DNA from 3 places in the Lysinibacillus sp. UBA5990 genome. Region 3 is predicted to be linked to each of the others. Evidence: a T-box and tRNA genes for the amino acid it is inferred to sense, from the RefSeq annotation. Region 3 holds a T-box; the other regions hold tRNA genes.

What was found. A T-box is a leader RNA that pairs with one kind of tRNA and senses whether it is charged. The one in region 3 lies ahead of serS (serine--tRNA ligase), so its partner is inferred to be a tRNA-Ser.
Region 1: it encodes a tRNA-Ser, which carries the amino acid that the T-box ahead of serS (serine--tRNA ligase) is inferred to sense. The anticodon was not compared.
Region 2: it encodes a tRNA-Ser, which carries the amino acid that the T-box ahead of serS (serine--tRNA ligase) is inferred to sense. The anticodon was not compared.

The regions. Positions count from the first base shown of each region.
Region 1 is NZ_DJAY01000009.1:86,250-90,890, forward strand. It holds gene B3D94_RS06025 (LysR family transcriptional regulator) at 1-539, opposite strand, end outside; gene B3D94_RS06030 (coenzyme F420-0:L-glutamate ligase) at 661-1,851, shown strand; tRNA gene B3D94_RS06035 (tRNA-Ser) at 1,891-1,962, opposite strand; gene B3D94_RS06040 (RNA ligase family protein) at 2,037-2,672, opposite strand; gene B3D94_RS06045 (AAA family ATPase) at 2,697-3,653, opposite strand; gene B3D94_RS06050 (M20 metallopeptidase family protein) at 3,808-4,641, opposite strand, start outside.
Region 2 is NZ_DJAY01000006.1:2,189-6,829, reverse strand. It holds gene B3D94_RS04170 (cation:dicarboxylate symporter family transporter) at 1-328, opposite strand, end outside; gene B3D94_RS04165 (response regulator) at 419-1,297, opposite strand; gene B3D94_RS04160 (sensor histidine kinase) at 1,298-2,557, opposite strand; tRNA gene B3D94_RS04155 (tRNA-Ser) at 2,686-2,778, opposite strand; RNA gene ffs (signal recognition particle sRNA large type) at 2,944-3,211, shown strand; gene dnaX (DNA polymerase III subunit gamma/tau) at 3,355-4,641, shown strand, end outside.
Region 3 is NZ_DJAY01000015.1:1,371,002-1,375,642, forward strand. It holds gene B3D94_RS19395 (nitroreductase family protein) at 430-1,029, shown strand; gene B3D94_RS19400 (hypothetical protein) at 1,379-1,504, shown strand; T-box leader at 1,676-1,889, shown strand; gene serS (serine--tRNA ligase) at 2,017-3,297, shown strand; gene B3D94_RS19410 (hypothetical protein) at 3,636-3,788, shown strand; gene B3D94_RS19415 (hypothetical protein) at 3,819-4,163, shown strand; gene B3D94_RS19420 (hypothetical protein) at 4,294-4,635, shown strand.

The sequences.
Region 1 (4,641 bases), on a different contig from region 3:
GAAGCCAATGTTTTATATTTCTCCCCACAGACAAAAATATCCTGAATATCCGTACATACCGTTAACTGTAATGTCGAATCCTCTATGGGAAAATTACAAAAGCCGATATCCACCTCACCCGATTTAATAAAATTGCAAATTTCAGAGGTAGTACCATTTAACATTTCCAACTTAATATTCGGATACATTGTATGAAATGCTTCTAAATAAGGCATAAGGAAAAAACGTGAAATCGTATCTCCTACGCCAATCTTTAGTTGCCCGGTTGTTAAATTTTTAAATTCTAATAACTTTTCTTCACCCGCATCTAACAGTCCTAAAGCCGAATTTGTATATTCAAATAGCAGGCTGCCTTCTGTTGTCAAAGTTACCCCCTTAGGCGTTCGATTAAAAAGACGTGTACCAAGCTCCTTTTCCAGTTGCATCATAGCTTGACTAACAGCAGGCTGAGTCATATATAAATCCTTGGCGGCTCTTGAAAAGCTATTATTTTTAGCTACAACACTAAAAACACGGTATAAATCTAATTTCCCTATCATATAAGCACCTCTTATAGCTAGTATACGAACTATTAATTTTACTTATATCATGAGTGAGGCGTATAGTAAAACCATATGGATTTTACATCACTTTACAAAAGTTAAATGAGGAGAGATTAAGTTGGAACGTGTAATCGGTACAGTTGTAAGAGGTCTTCGTGGTCCTATTATTAACGAAGGCGATCATATTGAACAAATCGTTGTAGATACAGTGTTAAATGCTGCGAAAGTAGAAGGTTACACTATTGAGGATCGAGATATTGTGACCGTAACTGAGTCAGTAGTAGCACGTGCACAAGGGAACTACGCAACAATTGATGATATCGCTGTGGACGTGGCAGCGAAATTTGGCAATGATACTGTAGGAGTTATTTTCCCTATTTTAAGTCGAAATCGTTTTGCTAACTGTTTACGTGGTATTGCTAAGGGCGTTAAAAAGGTTGTCTTAATGCTAAGCTACCCATCAGATGAGGTTGGTAATCATCTTGTCGATATCGATGAGTTAGATGTAAAAGGCATTAATCCTTGGACAGATACATTAAATGAAGTGGAATTCCGCGAGCATTTCGGCTATAAAAAGCATACATTTACTGGTGTAGATTATATTGAATACTATAAAGAATTAATTGAAGCAGAAGGGGCTACATGTGAGGTCATCTTCTCCAATAACCCAAAAACAATTTTAGATTATACAAAGAGTGTTCTAGCATGTGATATTCACTCACGTTTCCGCACAAAGCGCATTTTAACAGCAAACGGTGCTGAAAAAGTTTACAGCCTTGATAATATTTTAGCTGAATCCATCAATAGTTCTGGTTTCAATGCTGAGTACGGTCTACTTGGCTCTAACAAAGCTACGGAAGATAGTATTAAGTTGTTCCCTCATACTTGCCAACCGATTGTTGACGGTATCCAAGCTAAAATCAAAGAAGCTACAGGAAAAACTGTAGAAGTTATGATTTACGGAGATGGTGCATTCAAAGATCCTGTGGGTAAAATTTGGGAGTTAGCTGATCCTGTTGTTTCTCCAGCATTCACAGCCGGATTAAATGGAACTCCTAACGAGGTTAAATTAAAATATTTAGCAGATAATGACTTTGCTGATCTTCGAGGAGAAGAGTTAAAAGCTGCTATTTCTGAATACATTCAAAATAAGGATGAAGATTTGACAGGTCAAATGGCTGCACAAGGAACAACACCTCGCCGCTTAACTGACCTTATCGGCTCTTTATCTGATTTAACATCAGGTTCAGGAGACAAAGGAACTCCTATGATTTACATTCAAGGTTATTTCGACAATTACACTAAATAATATATAAGAACTCTCGTACTAGTGACGAGAGTTCTTTTTTGGATGGAGGATGACAGGAATCGAACCTGTAATCCCTATATTAAAGGGATATGCAGCCTAGCAACTTCCTCATATATACGATGGTTGATTTATTGTATAAAGTATTACATTTTTCTCAGTCCTTTTCATAAATTAATAAATTACGTTTATTTTAAACGGTTAGGTATTACTTTTTCTTGTAGCCAGTGTTCGCTTGTTTGAACATGGTGAGGTCTCACAAATTTGCCCAAATTATATTGGAAATCATCATAATGAAAGGATCCGGCATTTCGAATGACATAACCCTCTTGCTCACCATCAAACATTGATTTTCCCGTAAACATTCGTTTTATTTTATTCTCATCGAAAATCCCTCTGTATAAAACAGGCACCGTTTCAACACCTAATTTTTCCGCAAAGGCAACTGTCTCATCCCAACTTAAACAAATATTATTTTCATTCCAAATACTAAATAAATAAAAATAACTTGTTAATGCCTGATAATATATAGAATGCTTAGCATACATATTTTCCCCACATAATCGCCAACTATCTGGAATCTGATAAGAAAAACTAGCATGAAATGTTTTGACCCAATGTCTAGAAGGATGGTTAGCTGAATGGATGCTTCTAGCATGCATATAGTCTTTGTACAGCGTTGTTCCTTCTCCATCTAACTTTTCAGTGACAACAACCTCTTTTCCAATAAAATGATTCACATTTTTAGCAACCTTGTCGTCATGTGTATAGCTTCTGCTCCATGGTAAATGAAAGCTTCTTGGATATTTCATTAATTTCATCATATTTACACTTCCTTTCTCTACTGTTTATTTAGCAAATTGGTCGGCCTCACGGAAAAAGTAAAGTCTTGTTAATAAATCCCCATCTAATAAATGATAGATTTCACTTCCCCCTCTATCGCCACCATACTGGATTAACATATGGAATTGCACTAAATAGACGACCTTTAAAACAAAATCCTCTTCAAAGCCCAATTCGAATAAAAAATGACAAACTATCTGTGCTGATACGTTTTCATGGCCAAAATAGCCAAATCGTTGTTGCAGTGGCTTATATTTTTTACAAAATGGCTTGCCAACATCATGGAATAATGCTGCTACTTGTAATGCCAGCTTATCACTTTCCGAATAGTATTCATTGATATAGGCAAAGACAAAATAAGTATGCTGACATAATAGAAATTGGTGATGTGGATTTTCTTGATTGAAATGATAAATCTCTTTAAAAGGTGGGATTGCTCGAAGTGTTTGAAAAAGCTCCTCATAATTGGGCTCACGTTGAATAAGCGAAATAAATTGTTTTCGAGAAATTGCATAGGGGCTGGATTCATGTACGATATGCACTTCATCAAATCCTTCTCCCGCCGTCGGAAATTCTAAATGCTTGCTCATTTTCTCCATCACCACTAATGGTACATTTCTCTTCCGTTGTTGGTTTCTAGCTACACATATGGAATAGGGTGTGTCAAAATAATAGCATTCCTTCCTAATCGAGCTTGGCAATTTACGCAGTGCAAATATCCTCCGTTCCCGTTCAATATTAGTGGCATCTACAATGACCGTATAACCCTTTGCCACAAGGTCATTAAGACGCTCATATAATGTACGAAAGACCTGACGTGATTTCTGTTTTGTTGCGTCACCAAATAACTCCTGACGTATAGCGTCACTCGAAAGGACAACGGCATTTTCTCTTTTCGCTAGCTGTTTCACAAATGTGCTTTTTCCACTTCCAGGTAATCCCACTGTAAAAATTACCTTCATCTCTTTTCACCTCCCTTCAAGTTTCTATATCGTATAAGATAAACAATCCTTTAGTGCTTTTCAATATATCCTTATAAGCAATTTAAAAGGCATGAGTCATGTACTATATCGCACTCATGCCTTCTATATGAATTATTTTTAGCTTACTTCCCTCTTAGGGACATAGTGTTCGTGCAATATTTTCAAAGTAACGAACACCATAAATTAGAGCTTCTTCATCAATTTTAAAACGAGGATGGTGTAATGGGTACGCTTCTCCAAACTCTTCGTTATGTACCCCTATAAATTGCATCGATGAAGGAACAACTTCTGAAAAATCTGCGAAATCCTCAGTACCAAACATTGGTCCAGGTAACTCCTTCACACCTGTATCTCCCACAATCTCTCCCGCTATACGGCGAGATAACGCTGTTAACTCTTTATCATTTGTAACAGAGGGACATCCTAGCTCCCATTTAATTTCTACCTTTGCACCGTGCATGGAAGCAATACTTGTAGCTATCTTTTCTAAATGCTTTCGCGAATCTACACGAATCGTGGGGTCTAGTGAACGAATCGTTCCACCAAGCTCTGCTGTATCTGCAATAATATTTAAGGCCGTTCCACAATGAAATTTTGCCACCGTTAAAACAGGCGCATGTGTACTAGGTACTTTACGTGACACAATTGTTTGCAGAGCTACAACTATTTCAGAACCAATAAGTAATGGATCTATAGCGACCTCTGGTGTAGACGCATGGCCGCCCCGACCGTAGATTTTAATTTCAAAATCATCTGCTGCTGCAGTAAATTTACCTTCTTTCATAGCAAATTGTCCTACCTCATAATCAGGGCTCACATGTAGAGCAAAGGCATAATCGACATTTTCTACAATTCCTAGGGCTACTAGTTGAGCAGCTCCTCCAGGCGTCACCTCTTCAGCATGCTGAAAAACAAAACGAATTTCTCCACAAAAATCTGTCCCACGCTCAGCCAATGCTTTTGCTGC
Region 2 (4,641 bases), on a different contig from region 3:
TGTTTATTCCTGCACCAGGTTGGAAAATATTAGCGGAAAGTAATCCGACTAAAATAGCTACAGTCGTAATAATTTCAAAGTAAATAATGGATTTCCCGCCTAATCGGCCAAGCTGCTTCATGTCTCCAGTACCAGCAACACCTACGATTAATGTAGAAATAATAATCGGTACAACAATCATCTTAATAAGATGTAAAAAGATATCCCCTAATGGTTGTAAATATGTCTCAATCTTGGGGTTTCCATAAAAAATACCACCAACAATGATCCCTAAAATCAAGCCGATTAAAATTTGAGCGGCTAGACTGATTTTAAATTTCTTCTTCAAACCCTTTGTACCCCCTGATATTAAATTTTTAGGACACGCCTTACTTTAATAATACGGAGGACTTATGGAATCCGACAAAATCCGAGAAAATTAATTTAATTTTGTTAAAATGTCTGAATATAGCACTTGAATAAACTTCTTAATATTTACCTTTGCTTTACGATTGTCATGGTCTTCAATCTGAGTCATGAGTTGACGAATTTCTTTAAAATCGAAGTAGCGAGGGGCATAGTATTCAAACTCAGAGTTGGTGTAATCGACAACACCTAAGTTTGCAAGATTAATCATGGCAGCTAATATCGTTCTGCGCACACGCTGTTCTATGGCTTTACTTTCCTTTAAAATGTCATCAGGTGTTGCCTTTGTTACAGCAGCGATTTCTTCATAAAGCTCCTTTAATGGAGGGAGGGGTGCAATCTTATGCTGATGAGCAAGTAAAGTTTCGATAATAGCTATAATATCCTCGCTCCCAATCTCACCGACAATACCCATATCATTTAATATGGACTGAATATGGTCTCGTGAAGTTGCTTTATTTGCTTTTTGCTCACTTAATTCAATATTTGTAAGTGATTGACGAATAACTAACAATGAATTTTTCAGCCGAAATTGTTCTGTAGTTTTTTTCAAAACATTTTCAACCTCAATGCGGTTAATCGGTTTATGAATGAAGAAATCTATTCCCTGCTCATAAGCCTCACCAACCATTTCTTTATTCACAACCTGAGAAATCATTATAAATTGACCCTCAAAGCGATTTTGAATAAGATGTTCGACTGTTGCTATACCATCAAGCTTTGGCATCAGTAAATCGATTAGCACAATCTCAGGCTGGGTCATTAAAATTTGTGGTATGGCATCCTCTCCATTGCGAGCTTCGCCAATCACTGTACCTAACCCACTATCTTCAATAATTTGTTTTAACATGACACGACTTGCGCGATCGTCGTCTACAATAAAATACCTCATTTAAGTCTCTCCCGTTTGAATAGTTTGCGTAGGAATTATGATTTTAAACGTTGTGTATTGATTGTTTGATTCAACGGTTATGGAGCCTTTTAATTTTTCTATTAGTTCAGCAACATGTGAAAGGCCAATGCCAGTAGCTGCGACACCTTCTACATTATATTTTGTGGTAAATCCAGGTTCAAAAATAATAGAAAAATCATTCTGTGAAATTCCCTTTCCATTGTCACATATTGTTACTACAGTATTATCCTCTTGTCGTTGAATAGCAATAGAAATGATACCTTGTTCTTCGATAGCCTCCACTGCATTGGCAGTTAAATTATTTAAAAGCGCAAGCAGTGCAATATGTTCCTTTGTTTGAAAATCGAAGTCTATACTTGTTTCGAACTGTATATTCTTCCCAAGTAATTCAGCGTACTTACTATTGCCGTCTTCGATATAATGTAATAATTCTGATAATATAAAGGGCCCGAAGCTTCTCTCACCAACAATCTTTGAAATGCCCGCATAGATGCGTTGTGAATCCTTTTTCACTTCATGAATTTCCTGGGCAATATGAAGAGCTTGCAAGCTTTCCGCTCGATATCCTTGAGCTTTTAATTGCCGATATAATTCAAAACCGCTAGCTGTTATGGTTTCAATATGGTTCATGGATTTTTTTAAATACAGAGTCTCAACATAGAGGTCAGATCCAATATTCAGCATCTCTTGTACACGTTTTTTTTGTTCGGCGATCAATATAGAGCTATATATACCAACTACAAAAAAGCTTCGTAATAAGGCCACTGCTAATAGGATCAAAAGGTCGTGAAGAAATAAAAATGTATAAGTTTGTACAAAAAATCGGAAAATTTGTTCGGCTAAGTTACTAATGACCTCACTAAAAGCGACGAGTAAACCAAGCTTTAGTGGTTTTTCTCTATATGTTTGAACATCTAAAATTTGTAGGCATATAGCAAACAATACATAAAATAATCCTGCTGGTAAATGGTTAAATATGCTCTCTAATACGGGTATATCATGTAAATAGGAATTAAAAACACGAAAAATGATTGTCACTATACTTGTAGCAAACCCAGCTAAAATAATGGGAGTGGGTTTAATTAATGTGCATAAGAAAAAGATAATGGTGCCTAAACCAAAGCGAAATGTCGTATTGGCAAACGGCATAATTTTAATTTCACTACCAATTGCGGTCAAAACAGCAATCAAAATAACCCAAGTGAGGGAAGTGCGAGCTATATTTTTTTTCGATGGCAATTTGACAACCTCCCATAAGCAATATAATAAAAAAATACCACAACCGAGACGGAAGTGGTATTTAACAAGTCATACATACAATTTTGGCAAAAAAAAAACGGCTACATTCGTAGTCGGAAATTAAAAACTGGAGGAGGTAGAGGGATTCGAACCCCCGCGCGGTGTTACCCGCCTGTCGGTTTTCAAGACCGATCCCTTCAGCCAGACTTGGGTATACCTCCATGTTATATTGCTTTGCTGTCTTTCGACAAAAATAAATTTATCATAACTTAAAACCCAAGTCAATAATTTTTTTACAAAATATCGTGATGTTAAAAATACATAGGTAATAAATAATTTGTGCATTAAGTTGCAATTTATACAAACAGTCAGTATACTAGTTATTGCCGTGCTAGGTGGGAAGGTAGCGGTGTCCTGTAACTCGCAATCCGCTCTAGCGAGACTGAATTCCTTTTTCGAGGCTGTCCGTATTGTTTGGTCTGCCTTCTGCACGTAGTGTTGACGATTGGGTCCTGCGCAATGGATACCCATGAACCATGTCAGGTCCGGAAGGAAGCAGCATTAAGTGGTCATATCCATGTGCCGCGGGGTTGCCTAATCTGAGCTAACGACAGGAGTAACGCTTATGTGCGGCTGTCAAGGAAAGGTGCACGGCATTAAATTGCCAACTCAAAGCATCCGTCTACTATAAGGCGGGTGCTTTTTTTATTTTTTATTTAGTAACTTCATTTTATATATAAGACAGCAAATGCTATAATAAGACTATTCTATTTAATGGAGAAGGAGAGAGAAAAACAGTGACGTATCAAGCATTTTACCGTGTGTATCGGCCGCAATCTTTTCGAGAGATGTCCGGTCAAGCGCATGTCAAAAGAACGCTACAAAATGCTCTCCTAGCGAATAAAACGACGCATGCTTACCTTTTTTCTGGGCCACGTGGTACTGGGAAGACAAGTACAGCTAAAATTTTTGCAAAAGCTTTAAATTGTGAACATGCGCCTGCGAAAGAGCCTTGTAACGAATGTGCTACATGTATAAGTATTACGGACGGTTCGCATCCTGATGTCATTGAATTTGACGCAGCTTCAAATTCACGTGTTGAAGAGATTAGAGATATTATAGAAAAAGTTCGTTTTGCTCCTGCAAGCAGCAGATACAAGGTGTACATTATTGATGAAGTGCATATGCTTTCTACAAGTGCTTTTAACGCTCTTTTGAAAACATTAGAAGAGCCGCCTCCTCATGCGGTATTTATTTTAGCAACAACAGAGCCTCATAAATTGCCTGCAACAATTATTTCTCGTTGTCAGCGCTTTGATTTCAAAAGACTTTCTACCAATGATATTATTGAACGTATGAAAGTTGTCTTAGAAGATATTGAGCTGCCGTATGAAGAGCAAGGCTTAAAAGTAATAGCGCAATCTGCTGCAGGGGGAATGCGTGATGCTTTAAGTTTATTGGACCAAGTAGTATCTTTCAGCGGAGAGAAGCTAAAGCTTGAGGATACCTTGCTAGTTACAGGTTCAATAAGTCAGGATGTTTTTTATGATTTAGCCGAGGCACTCAAAGCGAAAGATGTTGCACAAATGCTTGCGTTATTAGAACAACTAATTGCTGATGGTAAAGATCCACTGCGTCTTTCAGAAGATTTAATTACATTTTTCCGTGATTTATTATTACTTCAAACAAGTGATGATTTAGCTGAATTATTAGAGCTCGTGTCTCCTGAGGAACGTGTATTATCCTTGGCGCATGAATTTGCACCGAATATGCTTTATGGCTATATTGATATACTTGCGAAAACTCAGCAAGAAATGCGATTTTCTCACCATACGAAAATCTATTTAGAAACGGCATTACTTAAAATGGTACAGTTTTCGGGAGGGAGCACTAATCAAGCGGTAACTACAACGAGCGATACGGCTATTAGCCCTGATCTTGCTCAAAAAATTGTAGCGCTTGAGCAGATGGTTCAACAATTATCCGTACAATTACAATCAGGGGCTCCTGTGCAAGCATCGCAAACACCAAAAGAGCAAAGACCACGTGCTAAAAATCCAAACGGGTATAAGGCTCCGACAGGT
Region 3 (4,641 bases):
CGTTAACATCATTACTTAAGCAATAGTAATTTAATGGAATAATTATTGATGAGATGGACTGGGAGAGTAACACCTTTCAAGCACAAGAGGCAATTGGCAGAACATCTAGTGTACTGTTCTTGGTATGGATGTTGTTTAACATAGTCAATATAAGTTGATTTTTTATTAAACAAAATTATCGAATCTTTTCTTAAATTTACTTCTGAATACTCTTACTTTTGTTTGGGCAATATATTTTTGAACATTAAACGTGATTATATAACTTTCAATTCTTTTTTGATTTAAAAGTAGGCGTGACGGACAGGGGTTGCAGTTCTATTTGGTGGAGGTCTTAGAAATAAAATGGCCATTTGAAAATTCTAAATAAAGATTTGGTAAGTAAAATTCTCGAAGCACGAGGTACAATTTAAATTTCAGGAGGAAAAAATTATGACAAAAGATTTCTACACTACACTTAAAGAAAGACGTTCTTACTACGGAATTAGTAAAGAGATAAAAATATCGGATGAAAGAATAAAAGAAATTGTAGAATTTGCTGTGAAATATACTCCATCAGCATTTAATTCCCAAACAGCGCGTATTGTTGTCTTATCTGGTGACGCACATAATAAATTATGGGACATCACCACGGAAACATTAAGAAAAGTAGTTGGAGATCAAGATTTTTCAGGAACTCAACAAAAAATGGATTCCTTTAAGGCAGGTTATGGGACAGTATTATTCTTTGAAGATCAGGCTGTAGTTAAATCGCTTCAAGAGCAATTTGCACCCTATGCTGAGAACTTTCCAATTTGGTCAAATCAAGCATCAGGTATGCACCAATTAGTCGTATGGGCGGGATTGGAAGCAGAGGGATTAGGAGCTTCTTTACAACATTATAATCCACTAATTGATGATGAAGTGAAAAAAGAATGGAATATACCTAAAAATTGGAAACTTATTGCACAAATGCCCTTTGGTAACCCAACGGTAACACCAGGTGAAAAAGATTTCCGACCACTTGAAGAGCGAATGAAATTTTATAAATAATTAATTACAATATATCCCACACCATGTATCAAACCAGTACCGTAACGGAACTGGTTTTTTTGTACGTAGAAACATTAATTTCTTTAAATAATTAGGCTTATTCTTATCACATATCTCATATTCGTGATAAATGGAAAGGGGGTTTTTAAATGAGTATCAATTGCTTAGAGCAAGGGTATAAAAGTTTTTGTTAAGTTTCATATTACTATTGTACGTCTCTCCTTATAAATGAGAAGAACTCATAATCATAATAAACATACAAATAGTTGTAAAATAGCAAGCTAAACGTAAAGTACTATTGCAGAAAGGCCAAATAATAAAAAATTTATCATAGATAGGAGAGCAAAAAATGGATATCTTCCTAGCAATTTTACCAGCTCTGTTTTGGGGAAGTATTGTGCTCTTTAATGTCAAGCTTGGTGGTGGTCCCTCCACTAAGTTATTTAACCTAAAAGGTTTTTTCTTTAGATATTAAATGGTACATTCTTCAACAATCAGGCGCAATTGCAGTACAATTATTGTTCCAGAAACGGGCAAGATTGAGAAGTATCTTGTAAAGGCATTATGGGTTATAGAATAATTTGTATCCTATGGTATGACTTGAAAAATATGTTTTAATATAGTACAGTAGGTTAAAATTTAATAACTGAACACGATGATGGGAAGTAGTAGCAAGCACGTTTTTTTAAGAGAGTCAGCGGTTGGTGGAAGCTGATAAAAGCACTTGTGAATCCGTCCCGGAGTTGCACAGTCGAAGTCAATGAAGTAGGCTGTTGCCGGCTGAAATGCCGTTATGAAGTAAGTGGATTAGGTATGCCTAATCAATTAGGGTGGCAACGCGGGTAGCTCTCGTCCCTTTTTAGGGGTGGGGGCTTTTTTGTGTTTATTTTTATTCAAAATGGAGCTATGCGAATAGCCTGCAACGCTATTTCACCAAGACTTAATGGATGCAACGATTCTCATCATTAAACTACTGGAGGTATGACTATGTTAGATATTAAACGCGTACGCGATAATTTTGCGGAAATTAAAGAAATGCTATTAACACGTAATGAAGATTTAGGAAACTTAGATGACTTTGAAGATTTAGATGCAAAACGTCGTGAGTTAATTGCTAAAACAGAAGAATTAAAGGCAGAACGAAATAAAGTATCTGAACAAATTTCAGTGATGAAGCGCAACAAAGAAAACGCAGATGAAGTGATTGCTCGTATGCGTCAAGTGGGCGATGAAATCAAAGAACTTGATATTCAATTAAATGATGTGGAAGAGCGCTTTAAAGATATGATGATGCGCCTGCCGAACGTTCCTCATGAATCTGTACCAGTGGGTACAACAGAAGATGACAATGTTGAGGAATATACATGGGGTGAAATTCCAGCATTTGATTTTGATATTAAAGCACACTGGGATATAGCTACAGATCTAAAAATTGTGGATTTTGAACGTGGCTCGAAAGTAACCGGTAGTCGATTCTTATTCTACCGCGGCCTTGGGGCTCGCTTAGAACGTGCGTTAATGACATTTATGATGGATTTACATGCAGAAGAGCATGGCTATGAAGAAATGCTGCCACCTGTCATTGTTAATCGTGATAGCTTAACGGGTACTGGAAATCTCCCTAAGTTTGAGGAAGATTTATTTAAATTAGAGGAAACAGATTATTTCATGATTCCAACGGCAGAGGTACCTGTAACAAACTTCTATCGTGAGGAAATTTTACTAGCTGAGGCTTTACCACAAGGCTTTGCTTCTTATAGTTCGTGCTTCCGTTCAGAGGCAGGCTCTGCGGGTCGTGATACACGTGGTTTAATCCGTCAGCACCAATTTAACAAAGTAGAATTAGTACGCTTTGTAAAACCAGAGGAGTCATATGAGCAGTTAGAGCTGTTAACGGGTCATGCTGAAAAAGTACTGCAATTACTAGGTTTACCATATCGTAAATTAAAAATGTGTACAGCCGATTTAGGCTTTACTGCTGCGAAAAAATATGATTTAGAGGTTTGGATTCCTGCACAAAATATGTACCGTGAAATTTCTTCTTGTTCAAACTTTGAGGACTTCCAAGCACGACGCGCAAATATTCGCTTCCGTCGTGACCCAAATGCAAAACCAGAATATGTTCACACATTAAACGGTTCAGGTCTTGCGATTGGTCGTACAGTTGCCGCTATACTAGAAAATTATCAACAAGCCGATGGAAGCGTAGTAATTCCTGAAGTTTTACGACCACATATGGGTGGAAAAGAAGTAATTGCCCCAAAATAAATAACGGGAAAAAGCGATTTTTGATATCCTTAACAGGTAATCGTATTGCCTTTTATCGATTTAAAGATACTTTTAATAGTCGCCGTGGAATAAAAAAGTGCTTTATTACTTTAAGGAAATTTAGCTAGATTAAAAAAGATGTTACTTTAAAAAAGGTGGGGAGCATTAGAAAAAATTTAGAAATGACATTTTACAGCTCTTACACATATTCCACTATTCCACAATCGGGCGCTTTTCTGAAATAAGGAAAGCGTCTTTATTCATGGAAAGGGCCAGATTGTTTAATTGTTAAACCAAATTTTATATATGGTAAAATTATGTTATAAAGAAGGGGTTGCATGAATTTTTCTGGAGATATGGTTGGATTGTTGTTTCCGTTAACACCCATATTGTTAGTAGCGAAACTATTTAGATGGGTTCAGATCATTTGGGTAAATATTGAAATCCAAATTGAACAAAACAAAGAAATCATCTCTTTACTAAAAAAATAATAGAGATAAGATAAGAGGAGATAAAAAGCAATGATTGAACAATGTAAATGTGATGAAACATATGATTTAAGAGTAGAAGCAGATATCGGGGCTGATGCTATATGGTGTAATAAATGCCTCTGTAACTTTGAAATATCATATGTTCCAATTTCCATCGAACTGCAATCGGAATTAACAAAATGGATATTAAAATATGGTGAGTGGATTGATTGGGCTAATGATGGAATAGTTTCTAATGGGATTGAACTTGAAGAAATACATAATCAACAAGGATTAAAGCTAACGGAAAAAGTAAAGAAGGAACTTGAAGGGAAATACAAAGTTTCATTTTCCTCTTCTACATTTGCAAAAAGGCATGCAAACAAAAAGAAGTAAACTGCTATTACATAAACGGACGATTTTCTGAATTTAGGAAATCGTCTTACTTCATAAAAAGGGGTGGGTTTGTTAATAAGAAACTAGTTGGATAATTGTGGTAATATATGAATTAAGGAGGATAGATACGGTGAATATATTTCCATTTTTAGGGTTAATTGTATTAATATTAGTATTTGGATTAGCTGGCTTATTAAGCCCCCAAAATAAAATGAACTCCTCTAAAAAGAAGGTATATCTTTTAAGTCTCATTTCAACTGTTATTTTTGCTTTCATACCTACGGGTGGCTATCAAGTCGATAGTAATGGGTATCTTTACTTCGGTTTTCCTGCTGAGAGTTTTGTATATCGTGGCGGATTAGTTTTCACATTTAGTTCTTTGGGATTATTATTTAATTTTTTTCTGTTTTATTGGTTTTTTAAGCTATTACTATATCTATGGAGAGTGTTAAAGGTACAAGTAAAGATGTAAATTCAG